DNA from 2 places in the Leclercia pneumoniae genome. Region 1 is predicted to be linked to the other one. Evidence: predicted binding sites of a transcription regulator. Region 1 holds the regulator's gene; the other holds the start of a gene.
The links. The regulator Fur, encoded in region 1, represses iron uptake genes when iron is present. The targets are predictions, from matches to a motif close to ATAATAATGAGAACNACTATCAA.
Positions count from the first base shown of each region.

Region 2: fhuF (siderophore-iron reductase FhuF) is a predicted target of Fur. The motif match lies at 5,602-5,624, and genes of this name have one in related genera.

Region 1 is NZ_CP071383.1:1,230,635-1,242,388, forward strand. It holds gene glnS (glutamine--tRNA ligase) at 1-1,154, shown strand, start outside; gene chiP (chitoporin ChiP) at 1,596-2,996, shown strand; gene chiQ (ChiQ/YbfN family lipoprotein) at 3,029-3,358, shown strand; gene fur (ferric iron uptake transcriptional regulator) at 3,469-3,915, opposite strand; gene fldA (flavodoxin FldA) at 4,207-4,737, opposite strand; gene ybfE (LexA regulated protein) at 4,893-5,180, opposite strand; gene ybfF (esterase) at 5,322-6,095, opposite strand; gene seqA (replication initiation negative regulator SeqA) at 6,279-6,821, shown strand; gene pgm (phosphoglucomutase (alpha-D-glucose-1,6-bisphosphate-dependent)) at 6,846-8,486, shown strand; gene kdpE (two-component system response regulator KdpE) at 8,551-9,228, opposite strand; gene kdpD (two-component system sensor histidine kinase KdpD) at 9,225-11,754, opposite strand, start outside.
Region 2 is NZ_CP071383.1:578,486-590,239, reverse strand. It holds gene osmY (molecular chaperone OsmY) at 1-222, opposite strand, end outside; gene prfC (peptide chain release factor 3) at 527-2,116, opposite strand; gene yjjG (pyrimidine 5'-nucleotidase) at 2,207-2,884, opposite strand; gene rimI (ribosomal protein S18-alanine N-acetyltransferase) at 2,901-3,344, opposite strand; gene JZ655_RS02770 (DNA polymerase III subunit psi) at 3,313-3,726, opposite strand; gene rsmC (16S rRNA (guanine(1207)-N(2))-methyltransferase RsmC) at 3,828-4,856, shown strand; tRNA gene JZ655_RS02760 (tRNA-Leu) at 5,004-5,089, shown strand; tRNA gene JZ655_RS02755 (tRNA-Leu) at 5,123-5,208, shown strand; tRNA gene JZ655_RS02750 (tRNA-Leu) at 5,242-5,327, shown strand; gene JZ655_RS02745 (DUF1435 domain-containing protein) at 5,356-5,586, opposite strand; gene fhuF (siderophore-iron reductase FhuF) at 5,738-6,526, shown strand; gene JZ655_RS02735 (PTS sugar transporter subunit IIC) at 6,841-8,184, opposite strand; gene JZ655_RS02730 (YbaK/EbsC family protein) at 8,514-8,972, shown strand; gene bglJ (DNA-binding transcriptional activator BglJ) at 9,005-9,640, opposite strand; gene JZ655_RS02720 (helix-turn-helix transcriptional regulator) at 9,637-10,371, opposite strand; gene JZ655_RS02715 (threonine/serine exporter family protein) at 10,737-11,513, shown strand; gene JZ655_RS02710 (threonine/serine exporter) at 11,504-11,754, shown strand, end outside.

The sequences.
Region 1 (11,754 bases):
GTCTGCGTGCCAAAATCGATATGGCCTCGCCGTTTATCGTCATGCGTGACCCGGTGCTGTACCGCATTAAGTTCGCGGAACACCACCAGACCGGGAACAAGTGGTGCATCTACCCGATGTACGACTTCACCCACTGCATCAGCGATGCGCTGGAAGGTATTACGCACTCCCTGTGTACGCTGGAGTTCCAGGACAACCGTCGTCTGTATGACTGGGTGCTGGATAACATCACCATCCCTGTGCATCCGCGTCAGTACGAGTTCTCTCGTCTGAATCTGGAATACACCGTGATGTCCAAGCGTAAACTGAACCTGCTGGTTACCGACAAGCATGTTGAAGGCTGGGATGACCCACGTATGCCGACCATTTCCGGTCTACGTCGTCGTGGTTATACCGCGGCTTCTATTCGCGAATTCTGTAAACGCATTGGGGTAACTAAGCAGGACAACACCATTGAGATGGCCTCTCTGGAGTCCTGTATTCGTGAAGATCTTAACGACAACGCACCGCGCGCAATGGCCGTTATCGATCCCGTGAAGCTGGTGATCGAAAACTACCCGCAGGGTGAGAGCGAGCAGGTCACCATGCCTAACCATCCAAACAAACCTGAGATGGGCAGCCGTGATGTGCCGTTCAGCGCTGAGATCTGGATCGATCGTGCAGATTTCCGTGAAGAAGCGAACAAGCAGTACAAACGCCTGGTGCTGGGTAAAGAAGTGCGCCTGCGTAACGCCTACGTAATCAAAGCAGAACGCGTTGAGAAAGACGAACAGGGTACCATTACCACCATTTACTGCAGCTACGATGCAGAGACCCTGAGCAAGGATCCTGCCGATGGCCGTAAAGTGAAGGGTGTTATCCACTGGGTGAGCGCTGCTCATGCACTGCCGGTAGAAATTCGCCTTTATGACCGTCTGTTCAGCGTACCTAACCCAGGCGCTGCGGATGACTTCCTGGCAACCATCAACCCGGAATCGCTGGTCATCAGACAGGGTTATGCGGAGCCTTCTCTGGCGAATGCTGAAGCTGGCAAAGCCTACCAGTTCGAGCGTGAAGGTTACTTCTGCCTCGACAGCCGCTACGCAACGGCAGACCATTTGGTCTTTAACCGTACCGTGGGGCTGCGTGATACCTGGGCCAAAATCGGCGAGTAATCAGGTCAACCACAAACAAACGCCGCTTCTGCGGCGTTTTTTTTTGCTTATCGATCAGGATTTTATTTATTAGCCGCTTTAACCCCTCGCGAAATTAGTGGTCAATGAGCTGCTACTTTTTTTATAAAATAAACTTACTCATTCCCTAAAAAATGTACTTTTAGAAAGATTAAAGATAATAATTATTCTTAACTATCGATTTTTACTTGAATTTATTATGAAAATATCTGGCTTCTGTTGAATGTTTCAAAACACTACTGATTATGTGCACTTCGTCATAATCCTGCATTTTCCTCTCTTAAAAGCATTGATAATTCGCGTCGCGAAAAATAGTCTAAAGGCGGTGGCAATTTCGGGGATATTTCCAGCCACCGTGACCGCAGGTCTTTTTTATTTTTACGCCGCTTAAGGCGTTTTTAAATCGTCAATGAGGAATACATTATGCGTACGTTTAATGGCAAACGTAGTGCGCTGTCGCTGGCTATCGCCGGTATCACAGCCATGTCAGGTTTTGTGGTCGCCCCTCAGGTGCAGGCCGCCGGTTTTATCGATGACTCTACTCTGACGGGCGGCATCTATTACTGGCAGCGCGAGCGCGACCGTAAAGATGTTACCGATGCGGATAAATATAAAACCAACCTTTCTCATTCGACCTGGAACGCCAATCTCGATTTCCAGTCGGGTTATGCGGCCGATATGTTTGGTCTGGATATTGCAGCGTTCACCGCTATTGAAATGGCAGAGAATGGCGACAGCGCCCATCCAAACGAAATTGCCTTCTCAAAAAGTAATAAAGCCTATTCTGAAGACTGGTCCGGCGATAAGAGCGGGATCAGCCTCTATAAAGCCGCGGCGAAATTTAAATATGGCCCGGTCTGGGCGCGTGGCGGTTATATTCAGCCAACCGGTCAGACACTATTAGCCCCGCACTGGAGTTTTATGCCCGGTACCTATCAGGGTGCCGAGGCCGGAGCCAACTTTGATTACGGTGATGCCGGTGCGTTGAGCTTCTCTTACATGTGGACGAACGAATATAAATCGCCGTGGCACATCGAAATGGATAAGTTTTATCAAAATGATAAAACCACCAAAGTGGATTATCTTCACTCCTTCGGCGCGAAATATGACTTCAAAAATAACCTGGTGCTGGAAGCGGCATTTGGCCAGGCGGAAGGCTATATCGATCAGTACTTCGCCAAAGCCAGCTACAAACTGGATATTATCGGCGGCCCACTGACCACCACTTATCAGTTCTACGGTACGCGCGATAAAGTCAGCGACGGCAGCGTTAACGATATTTATGATGGCACCGCATGGCTGCAGGCGCTTACCTTCGGCTACAAGGTAGGGCAGGTGGATTTACGCCTCGAAGGGACCTATGTGAAGGCCGACGGGCAGCAGGGTTACTTCCTGCAACGTATGACGCCAACCTACGCCTCCTCTAATGGTCGACTGGACGTATGGTGGGATAACCGTTCTGACTTCAACGCCGATGGCGAAAAAGCAATCTTCTTTGGCGCTATGTATGATCTGAAAAACTGGAACCTGCCAGGCTGGGCGGTGGGAGCATCTTATGCTTACGCCTGGGATGTAAAACCGGGCGATATGGCGACCCCAGACGCCTATTACGATCCTAACTACCGTCTGAAAGAGTCTGCTTACAGTCTGGACGCGATTTATACCCTGCAGGATGGGCGTGCGAAAGGCACCATGTTTAAGCTGCACTTCACCCAGTACGACAACCACTCCGACATTCCGAGCTACGCTGGTGGCTATGGCAACATCTTCCAGGATGAGCGTGACGTGAAGTTTATGGTTATCGCACCGTTCACCATTTTCTGATGCGCATCGCGCAGACTGGAGCAAAGAGTATGTTGAAAAAAATGGTTCTTGTGGCCGTGCTGGCCTCGGGGCTGGCGGCTTGCGCCCACTCTCCGGCACAGAAAGAGGATTCACGCCTGAAAGAGGCTTACAGCGCCTGTATTAATACGGCGCAAGGCTCCCCGGAAAAACTGGAGGCCTGCCAGAGCGTGCTGAACGTGCTAAGGAAAGAGAAAGCACATGAACAGTTTGCTACGCAGGAGAACGTTCGCGTAATGGATTATCAGGCCTGTATACAGGCGCGTAAAACAGGTAACGATCAGGAAGTGGCAAAACGCTGCGATAAAATCTGGCAGGAAATACGTAACAACAACGCACAGTAAGTGGTTGTTATCATACCCGGTGGCGCATTCATCTGCGGCACCGGTTTTTTTTGCCTTCTGATGGGCAAAAAAAAGCCAACCGTCAGGTTGGCTCAGAGTACGAGAAGTGATTAACGGGCGTCGTGCGCGTGATCGTCTTCGCGGCAATCGCCTTCAGCACAGTGACCATACAGGTAGAGGCTGTGGTTGGTCAGACGAATGCCATGACGAGCGGCGATTTCGCGCTGACGTAATTCGATGGAATCATCACTGAATTCGATCACTTTGCCGCAATCCAGGCAAATCAGGTGATCGTGATGGTGCTGCTGAGTCAGTTCGAAAACAGACTTGCCGCCTTCGAAATTGTGACGGGTTACAATGCCGGCGTCATCAAACTGGTTCAGAACACGATAAACGGTAGCCAGACCAATCTCTTCGCCCATGTCGATAAGACGTTTATATAAGTCTTCCGCACTGACATGATGGTTTACCGGTTCCTGAAGTACTTCCAAAATTTTAAGACGAGGAAGCGTGACTTTCAGCCCGGCCTTCTTTAATGCGGTATTGTTGTCAGTCATGCGGAATCTGTCCTGTTGCTAAACGATTCACTTCAAACAGAGAAGTGACAGAAAATGCAGTTGAGATAATGCGTCTCATTATAGAACTGCCATGCTTAAATGAAAACTGCAAGCCTCAAGCAAAGTATGCTTATAAAAACGTGGTGCTGCCAACAAAGTTGTTATCAAGCTACCCCGTTTGACCTGGATCATTGTACAGGTATGAAAGCAAAAGTTAAAAATTTGTAGCAATTATTTTGATTGATATTACCTATCAATACAGCGCAGCGTCATCGCTGCGCTGTATTGCAATCAGGCATTGATAATGGCGTCGAGCTGCAGCTCTTCACGAATCTGCTTAACCCATTTATCAACGCGCTCTGCGGTCAGCTCTGGCTGACGATCTTCATCGATGGCCAGGCCCACAAAGTTATTATCATCCGCCAGACCTTTAGAGGCTTCGAAGTGATAGCCCGCCGTTGGCCAGTGACCCACGATCACGGCGCCGCGTGGTTCGATGATGTCGCGAATCGTACCCAGGGCATCGCAGAAGTACTCTGCGTAGTCTTCCTGATCCCCACAGCCGAAGAGGGCAACCAGCTTACCGGTGAAGTCTACCTCTTCGAGGGACGGGAAGAAGTCATCCCAGTCACACTGCGCTTCGCCGTAGTACCAGGTCGGGATGCCCAGCAGCAGAATATCGTAGCCTTCCAGATCTTCTTTGCTGCTTTTAGCTATGTCATGAACATCGGCAACGTCTTTACCCAACTGTTTTTGAATGTTTTTTGCGATGTTTTCCGTGTTACCGGTGTCGCTGCCGAAAAAAATGCCGATGATAGCCATGAGTAAAATAACCTCTTGAAACTTAATAGTATGGTGGCGCAAATTGTCCACGGATAAGGGCAATCATAGCAGAACAGAGAAGCCTGCGGAAACTGCTATCGCGCAGGACTGCACTCTGTGCTACATGAAAACAAGAAGAAGGGGATTTTTCTGACTTAGGCTTTGCCGTGCAGCTGTTCCAGCTGCAGCATCAGCATCTCTTCGATAAGTTCGCTACGGCTCATCTCCCGGGCCGCGGCCAGTTCGTTCAGGGCATCTACGGCGTCAGCGTTCAATTTTAACTCGACGCGTTTAAGCCCACGACTTTTATCGCGTTTAAGTTGGTTGCGCTTATTGATGCGCAGCTGTTCATCGCGCGAAAGCGGATTGGTTTTCGGTCGTCCCGGGCGACGCTCATTCGCGAACAGATCTAGTGTCGTGCGGTCCGTTTGTTCTTTGGCCATGATTTTGAGACTTCGGGGGAAACAAAGACGCCCTGCTAAAGCCCGGGCGATAAGCGCGCCATCATACATCACCGAAAACAGCACGCCAACGACTGGTCGCCCCCAGACGACCGGTCGCTTTCTTTTTAATCAATTTTTTAATCAATTCTCGCCTTCAGCGAGGTAACGACGGATGGCACGTAGCACGGCATCAGGTTTTTCAGCATGAACCCAGTGTCCTGCCCCCGCAATGACATGCGCCCGGGCCTGAGGGAATTGCGCCAGAAGTGCTTCACGGTAAGCCTCGGTAACGTAAGGTGAGTTGCCACCGCAAATAAAGAGCGTCGGATGCGGCCAGACCGGAACGGTCTGCCAGCCCACAATATTGGCATATTGATCCCACAACACAGCAACATCGAAGCGCCAGGCGCCATCAATAAAGGATTTCAGCAAGAACTGCACCACCCCCTCTTCATCGAGATGCTGGCGCATAATCGCAGCGGCCTGCTGGCGTGTCGTCACCGCTGCGTCCGTGACCGCATTGATAGCAGCAAAGATCTCATCATGACGACGTACTTGATAATTAACCGGCGCCACATCAATGACCACCAGCCCCGCAATGCGTTCCGGGGCCAGCGCCGTCAGCGCCATCACCGCTTTGCCGCCCATCGAGTGGCCAATCAATACGGCTTTCTCAATGTTGTGCGCATCCAGCGTGTCCAGCAGATCCTGAGCCATCGCGGCGTAGGTCATTTCAGAGGAACGAGGCGACTGACCGTGGTTACGCATATCCACCTGCAGGATATCGTGATCGGTGACTAAATCCCGCGCCAGCACGCCCAGGTTATCCAGGCTACCAAACAGACCGTGAACCAGAACAACGGGAGAATTATTGTGCGGCGATTGTGCAGATTGCGCTCGGGTATTTAATTTCATGGCAAAGTTCTTTTTTTACGGATGTCAGGTTAGGGTATTATGTTGACCATTCTGCCGCCCGGCTGCAAGGAAACAGTTTAATCTGACTTTTGCCGCCACTCAGGTTTGACGCTATCCGCTGTTGGGTTTAGACCTTATACTCCCAACGACTTGTATTCAGATAAGATATCGCACTGGATTAAGATGAAAACAATCGAAGTTGATGACGAGCTCTATCACTATATTGCCAGCCAGACCCGGCATATCGGCGAGAGCGCGTCCGACATTTTACGGCGCATGCTGAAAGTTTCTAATGCCACCCTGTCTGCCGCTCCGGCCACCAAAGAAGTGCGCCTGCCTTCTGCGCCTGCGCAAGAAAAGCCGAATACCCCGGCAAAAGACAGAGTGCGCGCGATGCGCGAGCTCCTGCTCTCGGACGAATACGCGGAACAAAAGAAAGCCGTCAACCGCTTTATGCTGGTGCTGTCTACACTGTATTCACTGGATAACAAGGCATTCGCTGACGCAACAGAATCTCTGCATGGCCGCACCCGCGTCTACTTCGCGGGCGACGAGCAGACCCTGTTGCAGAATGGCAATCAAACTAAGCCCAAACATGTTCCTGGTACGCCGTACTGGGTCATCACCAATACCAACACGGGACGCAAGCGCAGCATGATCGAACATATCATGCAGTCCATGCAGTTCCCGGCGGAATTGACTGATAAGGTTTGCGGTACAATCTAACCCTTGCATTGGAAGGATCAGGCAATGGCAAATCACACTCGTGCGGGTCAGCCTGCACAACAAAGCGATTTGATTAACGTCGCTCAACTGACATCTCAGTACTATGTGCTGAAGCCTCAGGTGGGCAACGCAGAACACGCAGTGAAGTTTGGTACGTCTGGTCACCGCGGCAGCGCGGCGCGCCACAGTTTTAACGAACCACACATTCTGGCCATTGCCCAGGCCATCGCGGAAGAGCGCGCCAAAAATGGTGTAACCGGTCCATGCTACGTGGGTAAAGACACCCATGCGCTCTCTGAGCCCGCATTTATCTCCGTGCTGGAGGTGCTGGCTGCCAACGGCGTAGACGTGATCGTGCAGGAAAATAACGGCTATACGCCGACCCCTGCCGTCTCCAACGCCATTCTGGTGCATAACAAAAAGGGCGGGGCGCAGGCCGATGGTATCGTCATCACCCCGTCGCATAACCCGCCGGAAGATGGCGGTATCAAATATAACCCACCTAATGGTGGCCCGGCTGACACCAACGTCACCAAAGTGGTGGAAGATCGTGCTAACGCGCTGCTGGCCGATGGTCTGAAAGGCGTGAAGCGTATCTCTCTGGACGCGGCGATGGCCTCTGGCCACGTGAAAGAGCAGGATCTGGTGCAACCCTTCGTTGAAGGGCTGGCGGATATCCTCGATATGGCGGCTATCCAGAAAGCGGGCCTGAAGCTGGGCGTCGATCCGCTCGGCGGCTCCGGTATTGAATACTGGAAACGTATCGCCGAGTTTTACAAGCTGGATCTGACCCTGGTTAACGATCAGGTCGATCAAACCTTCCGCTTTATGCACCTGGATAAAGACGGCGCAATCCGTATGGACTGCTCATCGGAGTGTGCGATGGCGGGGCTGCTGGCGCTGCGCGACAAGTTCGCTCTGGCCTTCGCTAACGACCCGGATTATGACCGCCACGGCATCGTCACCCCGGCTGGGCTGATGAATCCGAACCACTACCTGGCGGTGGCGATTAACTACCTGTTCCAGCACCGTCCACAGTGGGGCAAAGAGGTCGCCGTTGGTAAGACGCTGGTCTCCTCCGCCATGATCGACCGGGTGGTGAACGACCTCGGCCGCAACCTGGTCGAAGTTCCGGTAGGCTTCAAATGGTTCGTGGATGGTCTGCATGACGGTAGCTTCGGCTTCGGTGGCGAAGAGAGCGCAGGGGCCTCTTTCCTGCGTTTCGATGGCACCCCGTGGTCGACCGATAAAGACGGCATCATCATGTGCCTGCTGGCTGCCGAAATTACCGCGGTTACCGGTAAAAACCCGCAGGAGCACTATAACGAACTGGCGGCACGCTTTGGCGCACCGAGCTATAACCGCATCCAGGCGAGCGCAACCTCTGCCCAGAAAGCGGCGCTCTCTAAACTCTCTCCGGAGCAGGTGAGCGCAGATACCCTGGCGGGTGACCCGATCACCGCCCGTCTGACTGCGGCCCCGGGCAACGGCGCCTCTATTGGCGGCCTGAAGGTGATGACGGAAAACGGCTGGTTCGCGGCGCGTCCGTCCGGCACGGAAGATGCGTATAAAATTTACTGCGAAAGCTTCCTCGGCGACGAACACCGTAAGCTGATTGAGAAAGAAGCGGTAGAGATCGTGAGCGAAGTGCTGAAAAACGCCTGATAGCGGAAGGCGGAAAACATACCCGGTAGGCGGTCGCGCCACCGGGTTTTTTTATGGCCTGCGATCAGAGCAAAAAGCGATACCCGACCCCGGTTTCAGTTAACAGATGGCGCGGGCGCGCGGGATCGGCTTCCAGCTTCTGGCGCAAGTGGCCCATATAAATGCGCAGGTAGTGGCTGTGCTCTACCGCGTTCGGCCCCCAGACCTGATTCAGCAGCTGGCGCTGGGTCAGCACCTTGCCATGATTGTTAAGCAGTATCGCCAGCAGGCGAAATTCAATAGGGGTGAGGTGGATCTCCTCTACGCCACGCACAATACGGCGCGCCGCCAGATCAACGGTGATATCCGAGAAGCGATAAACGGGATCTGGAGAGGCCGTACTCCCATGACGACGCAGCGCCACACGCAGGCGCGCCTGCAGTTCGCCAATGCCGAACGGCTTGCTGAGATAATCGTCTGCACCGGCATCCAGCGCGGCAATCTTGTCATCCTCTTCTACCCGCGCCGACAAGACGATAATCGGCATCTGGCTCCACTGGCGCACGTCGCGAATAAAATCCAGACCGTCGCCATCCGGCAGGCCGAGATCGAGGATCACCAGATCGGGTTTGCGCGTCGCCGCTTCCAGCAGACCGCGCTGCAGTGTTCCCGCTTCGTAGACGCGCAGACCGTCGGCTTCCAGAGCGGTGCGCAGAAAGCGGCTGATAGCCAGTTCGTCTTCGATTATCAGGACGTTAATCACATATCCTCGGGTAAGTCATTGAGTTCAGGGGGCGGTTCGAGCGGGAGTGTAACACAAAAACGGGCCCCTCCCTCGGGGCGGTTTTGCGCCGTAATTGTCCCGCCATGCACCTCGACTATCGCCTGGCAGATAGCCAGCCCCAGCCCGACGCCAGGAATGGCCGACTCTTTGTTCCCGCGAGCAAACTTATCAAAGATAGCGCGCTCTTGCCCGTCAGGAATGCCCGGTCCGTTATCCCACACCGTCAGCGTAAACCGGTTTTCGGCTGTCCGGGCCTGAATACCGATATCGGCTTTCGGGCCGGCATATTTCACCGCATTCTCCAGCAGATTGATGAGGACCCGTTCAAACAGCGGGCCATCGACGTGGATCAGCGCCAGGGGCTCAGGCAGATCCAGCGCGATATGCCGCCCACCCGAGCCCGGCTCCAGCGTTTTCAGGGCGCTGCCGACTACCTCTTCCAGCGTCAGCCACTCTTTTTTCAGGTTAAAGCCGCCAGACTGGATGCGCGCCATATCCAGCAGATTGTTGACCAGTCGGGTGGTATTCAGGACATGCTGGCGGATCTCACTGGCCTGCGTAGCATGCGGCGACCCCTCAGCCGCCAGGTCGAGGGTCAGAATTTCTGACTGGCCAAACAGCACCGTCAGCGGCGTGCGGAGATCGTGCGACAGGGCGGCGAGCAGTGAATTACGAATACTCTCCCGCTCGCTGGCAAGCCTTGCCTGCTCTTCGCTGGTGGTGAGTGCCAGCCGTTCCAGCGCACTGGCGACCAGCAGGGTAAAGGTTTCCAGTAGCCGTTGCTGCTCGGGGATCATCAGCTGGCGCAGATTTGTCGGCTCAACAATGGCCAGCCCCTGAATATTGGCTGCGCTGCGTAATGGTAAAATTTGATACGGCACGCCGGGCAGGGTATCCGTGCCGGCACCCGCCGGTAAGCCTTTATCAAAGCTCCAGCGCGCTATCGCCTCGTCCCAGGGCGTCATGCCGGTGGCGGGGGTGAGCGGGCCGAGCTTGCCTTCGGCGTCCGGCAGCAGAATCAGGCTGTGGGCATGAAAGGTGGAGTGAATAAATTGCTGGCTGGTCTGGACGATCTCCAGCGGGGTGCGGCCCACTGCCAGCGCTTTCGACATCTCATACAGGTGGCGGGTGCGCTGTTCACGATAGCGGGCAATCCGCGCCTGGTAGCGTACTCCGGCGGTGAGGTTACCGATGAGCAATCCCACGGCGAGCATTACCGCGAAGGTGAGCACATACTGCACGTCTGAAACCGCCAGCGTGCCGCGTGGCGCAATAAAGAACAGGTCAAAGCTGATGACATTAATCACCGTCGCCAGGACCGACGGCCAGCGCCCGAAAAACAGCGCCACCACCACGACTCCCAGCAGATAGATCATGACCAGGTTGGCCGCATCAAAACCGGGCAGCCATTGACTGGTGATAAAGGTAATGAGGGCGCAAAGCAGCACAGCCACCAGACAACCGCGCAGCTGGATGCGCCACTTCTCGTTAAAAGTGCGATTATCGGGCGTTTTGACCAGTAGCGGGGCAGGGGTATCATCCAGCGCCACCACCACCAGATCCAGCTCCGGTGCGCGCTGGGCCAGCTTGTCGGCGAAGCTGCTGCGATCGAACCAGCGACGGCGATTGCGACGTCCGAGCACGATTTTGCCGAGGTTATGTTCCCGGGCATAGCGCACAATGGCCTTATCTTCCGCCGGGTCGGTGAGCGTGGCGGTCTCGGCCCCGAGCTCCTGGGCCAGGTGCAAGGCACTGAGAATGGCGCGCCGTTGCTGCTCCGGCAGGCGATGTAGCTGCGGGGTTTCGACGTAGACCGCGTGCCAGACGCTGCCAAGCTTCGCCGCCAGTCGCGCGGCGGTACGTACCAGCTTCTCATTACCCCGGCTATGCCCAATGCACAGCAGGATGGCGTCGCGGGTGTGCCAGACCTTCTCTTCTCCCTGGCGGTCGCGCCAGGCTCGCATCTGATCGTCCACCCTGTCGGCGGTGCGACGCAGCGCCAGTTCGCGCAGGGCGATAAGATTACCTTTACGGAAGAAATGTTCGATGGCGCGCTCGGCCTGGCCGGCAATATAGACTTTGCCCTCATGCAGGCGCTGACGCAGATCGTCCGGCGGCAGATCCACCAGCACAACCTCGTCGGCGGCGTCGAAGAAGGGGTCGGGGACCGTCTCACGCACCTGAATGCCGGTGACGCCGCTCACCACGTCATTGAGGCTTTCGAGATGTTGCACGTTGACGGTGGTAAACACATCGATGCCCGCTTCCAGCAGCTCTTCCACATCCTGCCAGCGCTTGGGATGGCGGGATCCGGGCACATTGCTGTGGGCCAGTTCGTCCATCAGGATCAGCGCCGGGCGGCGGGCGAGGGCGGCATCAAGGTCAAACTCCGTGACCGTACGGCCACGGTGCGTGAAATGCCGGGGTGGCTGTGTCGCCAGCCCGGTAAGCAGTGCGGCGGTCTCCTGACGGCCATGGGTTTCAACCACGCCGATCAGGATATCG
Region 2 (11,754 bases), 650 kb from region 1:
GTGATCCACCAATGCCGCTTTAACTTTAGCCGTGATAGCACTGTCATCCATGAAATTACCGACTTTATTCATAGAGCTATCGATTTTTTCACCTGCGCTGCTCGCGCTGTTTTGCGCCTTGTCCGTGGTGGTCTCTTCCGCCAGCGCGGAACCACTTACCAGGGCACTGCCCAACATGACGGCCAGCAGGGTTTTTGAAATCTTCACACTTTTCATATTCATCGATGTACTCCTGTTATCTACTCGTTATTCGAGCGACGAATATCCCTTAGATTCAGTCTTTAATATTGTGAGAGAACACAGGGTGAGGATGAGAGACTTATCAACACGCATTGAACAGAGCTTTCATCCACACCCGGTGTTAAACACTGAGTTAAATATAGATCACAATTTTAACGCCGCTTTCAGAATCGAGGAAAAAATGAACAACCAAAAGCAAATCGCGGTGATTTAAGAACATTCCGCAAGGAGTTAATAAGGCAGGGAATTAAGCAGAGCACGGCGACAGCCGTGCTCTGAGAGGGGATTAGTGCTCGCGGGTTTTGCGGAACTGTACGTCAGGGTAACGTTCTTGAGTGAGGTTCAGGTTCACCATAGTTGGCGCGATATAGGTGAGGTTATCACCTCCATCCAGCGCCAGTTGAACTTCGTTTTTGCGCTTGAACTCTTCGAATTTCTTCACATCGGCACATTCTACCCAACGGGCGGTCGCGACGTTGACCGATTCGTAAATCGCTTCCACGTTGTACTCGCTCTTCAGACGGGCAACCACCACGTCGAACTGCAGTACACCCACCGCCCCTACGATCAGATCGTTGTTGGCGATAGGGCGGAATACCTGTACCGCACCCTCTTCGGAGAGCTGGACCAGCCCTTTGAGCAGTTGTTTCTGCTTCAGCGGATCGCGCAGACGAATACGGCGGAACAGTTCCGGAGCGAAGTTCGGAATACCGGTGAACTTCATCATTTCACCCTGGGTGAAGGTATCGCCAATCTGGATAGTACCGTGGTTGTGCAGACCAATGATGTCACCCGGATACGCCTCTTCTACATGCGAACGGTCGCCCGCCATGAAGGTCAGCGCGTCGGAGATCACCACGTCTTTACCGATACGTACCTGGCGCAGTTTCATGCCCTTTTCGTACTTGCCGGACACCACGCGCATAAAGGCGACGCGGTCACGGTGTTTCGGATCCATGTTGGCCTGAATTTTGAATACGAAGCCGGTGAATTTCTCCTCCTGCGCTTCCACTTCACGGGTGTCGGTTTTACGTGGCATCGGCTTCGGCGCCCACTCCACCAGGCCGTCGAGCATATGGTCTACGCCAAAGTTACCCAGCGCGGTACCAAAGAAGACCGGGGTGATATCCCCGCTCAGGAACAGCTCTTTATCGAACTCGTGAGAAGCACCTTTGACCAGCTCCAGCTCATCGCGCAGCTGCGCTGCCAACTCTTCGCCAACCGCCGCGTCCAGATCCGGGTTATCCAGCCCCTTCACGATACGGACTTCCTGGATGGTGTGGCCTTTACCGGTCTGATAGAGGTAGGTTTCGTCTTTATAGAGGTGATACACCCCTTTGAACAGCTTCCCGCAGCCAATCGGCCAGGTGATAGGCGCACAGGCGATCTTCAGCTCGTTCTCCACTTCATCCATCAGCTCCATCGGATCACGGATGTCACGGTCGAGTTTGTTCATGAAAGTAAGGATCGGCGTATCGCGCAGACGGGTCACTTCCATCAGCTTACGGGTCCTGTCTTCAACACCTTTCGCGGCGTCGATCACCATCAGACAGCAGTCCACCGCCGTCAGAGTACGGTAAGTATCTTCGGAGAAGTCTTCGTGGCCCGGGGTGTCCAGCAGGTTGACCAGGCAGTCGTGATAGGGGAACTGCATCACGGAGGTGGTAATAGAGATACCACGCTGCTTTTCCATCTCCATCCAGTCAGATTTTGCATGCTGGCTAGAGCCGCGACCTTTTACGGTACCGGCGGTCTGGATCGCCTGTCCGAACAGCAGCACCTTTTCGGTGATGGTGGTTTTACCGGCATCCGGGTGAGAAATAATGGCAAAAGTGCGGCGCTTGGCCACCTCCTGCAAATAAGGAGACAACGTCATAATTAATCTTCTAAGTAAGCACGGCGAAGCGCCACGCATGATGAATACGAAAAATTGCGGCTATTTTACCCATCAACGGGGGGGAGGCAATCAGTGTTTACACAGGAGCTGCTCCAGTTCGCTCAACGAGGTAACGGTCCAGGTCGGTTCGATGCCTTCAGGCAGCGCGCGACCGTGCGCATTTAGCCAGCAGGTAGCCAGCCCGGCGTTCATGCCGCCGCGAATATCAGACTCTGCGGTATCGCCCACCATCAGTACGCGGGCGCGATCCGGATTACCGGCAAGCTCCAGCGCATAGTCAAAAATACGCGGATCCGGTTTTGGTACGCCGACCTCTTCTGAGATCACCAGCGCATCAAAGTAGTCACGCAGACCCGTGCGTTCGAGGCGGATCTGCTGCAGTGCCGTAAAGCCGTTGGTGATAATCCCCAGCTTCGCTTTGCCTTTCAATGAATCCAGCAAAGAGACGGCACCCGGCAGCGGAGCGCAGATTTCAGCCATCGCATTAAGGAAGGCATCATTCAGTACGCCAGGGCTGACGTTCAGGCGGCCGGCCCAGAGGTCAAAACGCTGATGTTGCAGCTGTAACGCAGTGATGGCGCCATTCTGGTAATCGACCCACAAAGGTTTGTTCACCGCCTGGTAATCCTGAAAATCCTCAGCGGTAAAGGTGATGCTGTAATCCAGAAACATCCGCTGTAAGCCGCCAAACGAATCGAAAGTAAACAGCGTTTCGTCGGCATCAAAGAAAATCCAGTCCCAGTTCATTTTACAACCTTTTTAGTTATCCAAGCGGTAGAGCCATGATGATGGCGTCTTCACGTCCTTCTGCAGTGGGGTAATAGTTACGGCGAATCGTCGCCTCGTTGAAGCCTAAGCTTTCATACAGGGCGATGGCGGCGACGTTCGATGCACGTACTTCCAGCCACAGCGTGAATACGTCTCGTGTTTCCAGCTCGCGAATAAGGTGCTCAAGCAGCGCCCTGCCCAGGCCACGGCGCTGAAAAGCAGGATCGACTGCAATGTTAAACAGCGTCGCTTCATCCAGAACAACCTGCGTGATGGCGAAAGCCGCCATAGTGCTATCGACATCCATGCGATAGTTCAGATACCGCTCACCCTGGTTGCTGGCGAAGGTTTTTTCACTCCACGGAAAGGCGTGGGCGCGTTTTTCAATGGCAAACGCCTGCGCTAAATCAGTCGTCGTGAGGGAAGAAATTGTGTTCATGTTCGCCGATTTGTTGCCACAGCGCGCTGAGGGCGGCCGGGTTGGCTTTAAGTTCGTCCAGCGCTGGGGTAGCAAGATTGCTGCCGTTAAGCGCCATCGCTTCCGTCACGCCGAGCTGCCAGCTGTTACAGCGACTCCCTTCTGGCAACATCGCCACGCGCTCCGGGGTGAGCTGTAGCACCTCATCGGGCGTCAGCTTCAGGGCGCGAAGGACATCGGTCACGAAAGGCTCGCTCAGCGCGGGCAGGTTATTTGCCACCATCACCAGGCGCACATGCGCAGGGAGGGAGATGGCGATTTCGCCCTGCAATGCCGCCGGGCGGCGCAGCGCCCACTGGGTAATGCCCAGCTGCTGTAATTGCCTGTCTCGTCGGGATGTCATTGCGAAAACTCCTGTCTGTCAGGCGCGCAAATATACCAAACTCGTCGAATCTGCGCCAACAAACAACTATAATCGCCGCCACTGATTATTGAGGAACAACTATGTCTGCATTTACCCCGGCAAGTGAAGTCTTGCTGCGTCACAGTGATGATTTCGAACAAAGCCGTATTCTGTTTGCCGGAGATATGCAGGATGACCTGCCTGCCCGTTTCGATTGTGCCGACAGCCGTGCGCACACTCAGCAGTATCACCACTGGCAGGTTTTAAGCCGTCAGATGGGCGAGCGTGCGCGCTTTAGCCTGGTCGCGGAGCAGAACGATGTGGCTGACTGCGACACCCTGATCTACTACTGGCCAAAAAATAAGCCGGAAGCCCAGTTCCAGTTGATGAACCTGCTCTCACTGCTTCCGGTGGGCTGCGATATCTTCATCGTCGGCGAGAACCGCAGCGGCGTGCGTAGCGCCGAACCGATGCTGGAAGAGTACGTCACGCTGACTAAAATTGACAGCGCCCGTCGTTGCGGCCTCTATCATGGCCGTCTGGACAAAAAACCGGCGTTCGATGCCGAAAAATATTGGGGGGAATACGCCCTCGATACGCTCACCATCAAAACCCTGCCGGGCGTCTTCAGCCGTGACGATCTGGACGTAGGAAGCAAACTGCTGCTTTCAACCCTGACGCCACATACCAAAGGTAAAGTGCTGGACGTGGGCTGTGGTGCAGGGGTGCTCTCCGCGGTGCTTGCCAGCCATTCGCCTAAGGTGCGCTTAACCCTGTGTGACGTGAGCGCGCCGGCCATTGAAGCCAGCCGTGCGACGCTTGCCGCCAATGGTATTGAAGGTGAAGTGTTCGCCAGCAACGTCTTCTCGGACGTGAACGGTCGTTTCGATATGATCATCTCAAACCCGCCTTTCCACGATGGTATCGAAACCAGTCTTGAAGCGGCCCAGACCCTGATTCGTGGAGCGGTGCGCCATCTGAACAGCGGCGGCGAACTGCGCATCGTCGCGAACGCCTTCCTACCTTACCCAAAAATCCTGGATGAAACCTTTGGCTTCCATGAAGTGTTAGCCCAGACCGGCCGGTTTAAAATTTATCGCGCCATCATGACACGCCAGGCGAAAAAATAACGTCTCCTGCCCGGCGTAAGCCGGGCACCGTTAAAGCCCATTTTTGCACCGTTCACGCTGCCCCTACGCATTTTTCTGTTGACGTCCTTCTTAAAACATCTAGAATGCGCCTCCGTGGTTACGATACTTTTAAAGTATCGATGGTTTGCGAAGGTGGCGGAATTGGTAGACGCGCTAGCTTCAGGTGTTAGTGTCCTTAGGATGTGGGGGTTCGAGTCCCCCCCCTCGCACCAACGAGGCGATATCAAAAAAAGTAAGATGACTGTGCGAAGGTGGCGGAATTGGTAGACGCGCTAGCTTCAGGTGTTAGTGTCCTTAGGATGTGGGGGTTCGAGTCCCCCCCCTCGCACCAACGAGGCGATATCAAAAAAAGTAAGATGACTGTGCGAAGGTGGCGGAATTGGTAGACGCGCTAGCTTCAGGTGTTAGTGTCCTTAGGATGTGGGGGTTCGAGTCCCCCCCCTCGCACCAAATCTTACCTTCTCTCTTGCAGTACCCTTCACTTCAGATTCATCATCAGCACCAACATCCCACTGATTAGCGCAACACACGATGGCAGCAACACAAAGTGCCGTAATGTTTTATGCCAGATCATGACCGATGTCAGCAGTAACCCAGTGACGATAATCCCTTTCCAGATCGCCATAGGCAGATCGACAAAGGCCAGCGTGGCGATAATCATCGCCGGCAGTAATATCCCCCACCCACTCCCCAATGCTCTGCTTAACATAGTCTGTCCCGCATACTGATAATGATAACCAATATCATATGGTAATATTTCTCATTTGTCAGCACGGGTGGGAGTAAAATCCCTTGCGATCGGTTTTATCTATAGTTAGGATTGGCAATCATTATCATTTAGATTTTTATCCAGTCCGCTTATGGCCATACAGTCCGCACAAGCCGTTGAAAATATTCTCTGGCGCGCACCTCTCCCCACCGGGAGGTCGGCGCTTGCGGATGCGTTGCATAACACCATCGCCCAGACGCGTGAGCATCTGCTGGAGTTCATTAAACTGGATGAAGCTCCCCCGCACAGCAGTATGACGCTGGCGCAGTGGCGCCGTCCGGTTGAGCTGCAATCGCTGCTGGCCGCCTATTCGGATCACATCTACCGTAATCAACCCAGCCTGACGCGCGAAAACAAGCCGCTCCTCTCTTTGTGGGCGCAGTGGTATGTCGGACTGATGGTGCCGCCGCTGATGTTAGCGCTGCTTGCGCAGGATACGGCGCTGGATGTCTCTCCCGAACATTTCCATGTGGAATTCCATGAAACCGGGCGTGCCGCCTGCTTCTGGATCGACGTCCATGAGGATAAGCAGACGTCGCGGCTTTCAGCTCAGCAGCGAATGGAAGTGTTGATTACACGGGCGCTGGTTCCGGTCATTGAGGCGCTGGAAGAGACCGGACAGATAAACGCGAAACTCATCTGGAGCAATACCGGTTACCTGATCAACTGGTATCTGAATGAGATGAAACCGCTGCTGGGGGAAGAGAAAATTGACGCACTGCGTCACGCCTGTTTCATGGACCGCTCGCTTTCTGATGACAGCGATAACCCCCTTTTCCGCACCGTTGTTCTGCGCGACGGTTTGCTAGTGCGTCGTACATGCTGTCAGCGTAACCGCCTGCCCGATGTGCAGCAGTGCGGCGATTGCACGCTGAAGTAGGTTTTTGCGGGCGGATGCCCTTCCCCACGGCCCCGTAACGAAATCGGTGCTTCGCACTGCGCTCACCTCCCGACCTCCTGCCTGCGGTCGGCTCAACTCGACGTCCCTGTCTCGCTTCGCCTCTGGCCGCCATCCATGGCGTCCAGCCCTTGTCATCCGGTCTCCGGTTCGCCGATTTCAGCGGGGAGTCAACACCCGTGCCCCGGTCAGGCCGCAGAGGAACCGGCATAAAGCAGAGATGCCTTAGTGAACGGAACGATTCCACCGTGCTTAACCGATCGGCATTATAACCTCAGTTGCCGGTTTGCTTTTACCTAAGCCACCTGCTGGCTCTCCTCTTCCGCGCGCTGCGCCTCTTCAGCCTCCTGCGCGAGCAGCTGTTTCTCGTACACCTTGAAGAACGGGTAATAAATAATGGCAGAAACCAGCGCCAGCAGTATCACCAGTACGGCGGCCCTGAAATCCCAGCCCAGTGCCCATGCCGCGCCAACCGGAGCCGGGGCCGTCCAGGGGACCACCGATATCACGCGTCCAATCAGATCCAGTTTCATTGCCGCCCATGCCAGTACCGCATTGACCATAGGTGCCAGCAGGAAGGGGATAAAGAAAACGGGGTTCATTACGATAGGGGTGCCAAAAATCACCGGTTCGTTAATGTTGAAGATGCTTGGCACCACGCTCAAACGCCCAATAGAGCGTAAATGCGCAGACCGGCTACGTAAGTAGCAGAAGACCAGTCCCATGGTTGCGCCCGAGCCGCCAATCACGATAAAGAAGGTCCAGAACGCCTCCATAAAGATGTGCGGCAGCGGTGCGCTCTGTGCCAGCGCCGTCTGGTTCATCCCGAGGTTAGTGAGCCAGAACATCTGCAGCATGCCAGAGACGATGGCAGCCCCATGGATCCCTGCAAACCAGAGCAGGTGCCCAATCAGCACCGCCAGCAGAATGGCAGGCAGCGAATCGGCAGCCGACACCAGCGGTTTGAAGATAGCCATAATGGCCTGCGGGATGAGCATATCGAACTGCGACTGAATAAACAGGCTCAGCGGATAGAGCGTTAACACCACCACCAGGACGGGAATCAGCAGATCGAAGGAGTTTTTGATCATTGGCGGCACCTGGTCAGGCAGGCGAATACCAATGTTGTGCGCTTTCAGGAAACGCATCATCTCCACGCAGTAGATCGCGACAAGGATGGCCGTAAAAATCCCCGTCCCGCCAAGGCTGTCTACCGGCATCGCTCCTTTCGTTTTAGGCGCGGCGATGAGTAAAAACGCCATTAAGGAGAGCATGGCGCACATGAACGGGTCAAGCTGATGCGAGTTAACGTAATGCTTGCCCAGGTTGTAGGCAATGGCCGCGCAGATGTAAATGGACATAATGCCCATGGTCATATCAAACGGGGTCAGGATTTGGCCTTCAAACTGTTTTGCCATATCAAGCCAGGCGCGGGCAAAGCCCCAGGTGGTATCTGGCGAGAATGGCGGATAGGCAAACACCAGCAGGAACGACCCCACAATCATAAACGGCATGGCTGAGATAAAGCCGTCGCGGATGGCCATAACGTGGCGTTGGGCAGAGATACGCCCGGCAACAGGACTGACATAATTTTCGACAAAACGGAATATCAGGTTAAACGCAGCATGGTTGGCAGACATAACGGCTCTCCTGTCACAGGTTCGTTTCGGGCGCCTGCGCGCCGCACGGTGTTCCATAAACCACTTTCACCACCTTGCTGGTTCGTCTACCAGCGGTACTGCTCAAACGGATAGGTTTCATAGTCGACTCTTATTATTGGATACAGGGGGAGTTACCTATTCAGTATTAATCTCTGCATACGGCAACTGCAACCGGTTACTGTAACCGGTTTCCGTGAATGTGAAGGCGATCCAGAAATCACTGATACGGGATTTTTGTTACTTAAGGGATATTTACAGAGCATAATTTGATATGAAAGATTACGCAGACTATTTCGCAGGAGAAAACAATGAGTTTGCAGTCTGTAAGGCAATTTTTTGCCGACAATGCTCCGGACATTGAAGTCATCGAGCTCAGCCAGAGTACCGCTACCGTTGCGCTGGCTGCGGCGGCACACAACGTTGCCCCCGGCCAGATCGCCAAAACCCTTTCACTAAAGGTTAAAAACGAGGTGATTTTAGTGGTGGCAAAAGGTGACGCCCGCCTGGATAACAAAAAATTAAAAGAGGCCTTTGGCGCCAAAGCACGCATGCTCAGCAGCGACGAAGTCGTGACCGTAACCGGCCATCCTGTAGGCGGCGTTTGCCCTTTTGGGCTGGAAAATCCGCTGGCAGTCTACTGCGATGTCTCTCTGCGGGAGTTTGAAGAGGTGTTACCCGCTGCGGGGGCCATTCACAGTGCCGTTCGCATTTCACCGGAGAGAATGGCCACGCTGACGGATGCCACCTGGGTGGATGTCTGTCAGTAAGCAGGGCGCCAGAGAAACCTCTGGCGTCATGTTCAGGAGTGATAAAGCATAAAACTTTGTGGATTACGACGATCCGGCATCGGGAAGTGGCTCAGGATGTCGGCAGCATTCAGCAATCCCATGTCGGAGTGAACACCCAACTTAACCATGGCGTTAAACTTATGTGCGCGAATGGTTTTGATATTGCGATCCAGACGCGTGGCAATCTCCGGGATTGAATATCCGCTGGACATAAATTGCAGAATGGCGCGCTCTGTCGGGCTCAGTAAGCGTCCACGATGCAGGTTCCAGTGATTATGAATACTGTCACTGCTCCGCCGCGTTTCGCTTAACAGCGCACCTAACTGCTCCTGTAACGCTTTGACCGATTCCGATTTAATCACAATACCGTGCAAATGCGACGGGGAGAGATGGTTGATAAGACTGGCCTCTTTGGTATCAGACGCCAGAACAATACGCTGAATATGGCTATGATTGGCGGCCAGCGACTTTAAACATTCCAGACAATAACGGCGCTCATTTCGCGAATCGGAAAGCGAATAGATAAGTGCTGAAAATGGAATAGTCTCAAGTGCTTCATTAAATTGCGCAATATCGCTGAAAATAGAGGGATGATAATTTTTAAGAGTCGGGCTGGAAAACAGATGTTCCAGACCAACGGCACTCATTGTGCACTTTTCGACGATAGCGATAGGTCTCTTAACGGCGCTCTTTTCCATTCGTCCTGTTCTCCATAGGCTGAAAAAAGATTCAGCTCTTTCATTCCCTTGTTACTGTTAATCCACGCGTACATTTCGGCATTACTGCGTAATGACAGTCGCCTCATGGCGCTATTTTTTTGGGCACTGACCGTTTTGTTGCTTTTTTTAAGCAAGGCGGCAATTTGATTTATGCCCCAGCCTTTTCCAAGCAGGCGTAACACCTTGCGTTCAGAGTGAGTCAACATCACCTCATCCCGACTTTCGTCGAGTTCCTCCAGCTCCGGTTTTAGCAGCGTCTGGCTAATGCGTTCTGCACTCTGGCTTCCGCCACGAATGGCGTTAATCACGCCCTCAATGGGCTCGATATCTGAAAGCAATGAACTCTCTGGTCGTAACAGAAGCTCTACCGCACAGGGATAGACCCGGCGTGAAACTAAAAATATCCAGTGAATATCACGGTAATGATTCTGCAAAGAATAATATTCTTCGCAAATTCGACGCGGGTTACGTTGATCCCCGGAGATATCGGCAATAACAACATTCGCCCGACGTAATTGAAGAAGTGTAAGCTCTTCCTGAGAGCGGCAATAGGAAACTTCATAATCAGGCAAATTACGTGAGATAATACAACCTAAGCCCGTTTGCATTACCGGTAATTTACTGATAATAATTGCGTGCTGACAACTTATTGGCGTCATTTTTGTTTTGAGTCCTTTCCTGACGTTGATCAAACGCCGTTATCTTTATCGCATCCTCGATAAAGTAGTGCATCCTGTTTTTATACACCGCAAAAGTCGCTTACAATATCGCACACCCTGCCGAATTTGATAATGTACTATCACTGATCATTTTAAAAAGGTGAAGTTAGAAATTCTAAATATAACAAAAAGCGGAATGGATAGATTAATCATATAAAAATCCAGAATTAATAACGCCATTAATAACGCGAAAAATAAAATACCGATAGCCGAAAGTTTGATCTGCCTCAGCACCGGCGTTACAGCGATGTGTTGTAAAAGTAACCATTACGGGCTTTCAGGCATCACCATCGTCAGGGTAATCCATGCAGGTAGATCAGTCATCGCAGCGCGCAACGACGCGGCTGTGTATTCAGTGCGGTCTGTTTTTATTACAGCACGGTGCGGAAAGCACGCTTGTTGAGGAGTTGTCCACCCGCCTGGGGCTGGCGCTGGGCATGGACAGCGTCGAAAGCGCCATCTCCTCCAATGCCATTGTGCTGACCACCATCAAAGAGGGCCACTGCCTCACCTCTACGCGCAAAAATCACGATCGTGGAATCAACATGCACGTGGTGACCGAGGTACAACATATCGTCATCATGGCCGAGCACAAGCTGCTGGATGGCAAAGATGTTGAAAAGCGCTTTAACCAAATTAAACCGCTCCGCTACCCCCGTTGGCTGGTAGTGCTGATGGTGGGGCTCTCCTGCGCCTGTTTCTGCGTGCTCAATAAAGGCGGCTGGGACGGGGCTGCCATTACCTTTGCCGCCAGCGCGTTGGCGATGTATGTGCGTCAGGTCCTTACCCACCGACAGATTCACCCGCAGATCAACTTCTGCATCACCGCCTTTGTGGCAACAACCGTCTCCGGCCTGCTGCTGCGGCTACCCGGCTTCGCCAGTACACCCACTATCGCGATGGCCGCCAGCGTGCTTCTGCTGGTGCCTGGCTTTCCGCTGATCAACGCCGTGGCCGACATGTTCAAAGGCCATATCAATACCGGCCTTGCCCGTTGGGCAATCGCCAGCTTACTCACGCTTGCCACCTGTATTGGCGTCGTGACGGCCATGACCTTATGGGGACTTCGCGGATGGGCGTAATCACGTTCTTATTGGCGTTAGCGCAGGATATGCTGCTGGCGGCAATTCCGGCTGTCGGCTTTGCCATGGTCTTTAACGTCCCCCAGCGTGCGCTGGCCTGGTGCGCCTTACTGGGGGCTATCGGGCATGGTTCACGAATGGTGATGATGACAGCCGGACTCAATATTGAATGGGCAACCTTTATCGCCGCGATTCTGGTCGGCAGCATTGGCATCCAGTGGTCGCGCTGGTATCTGGCCCA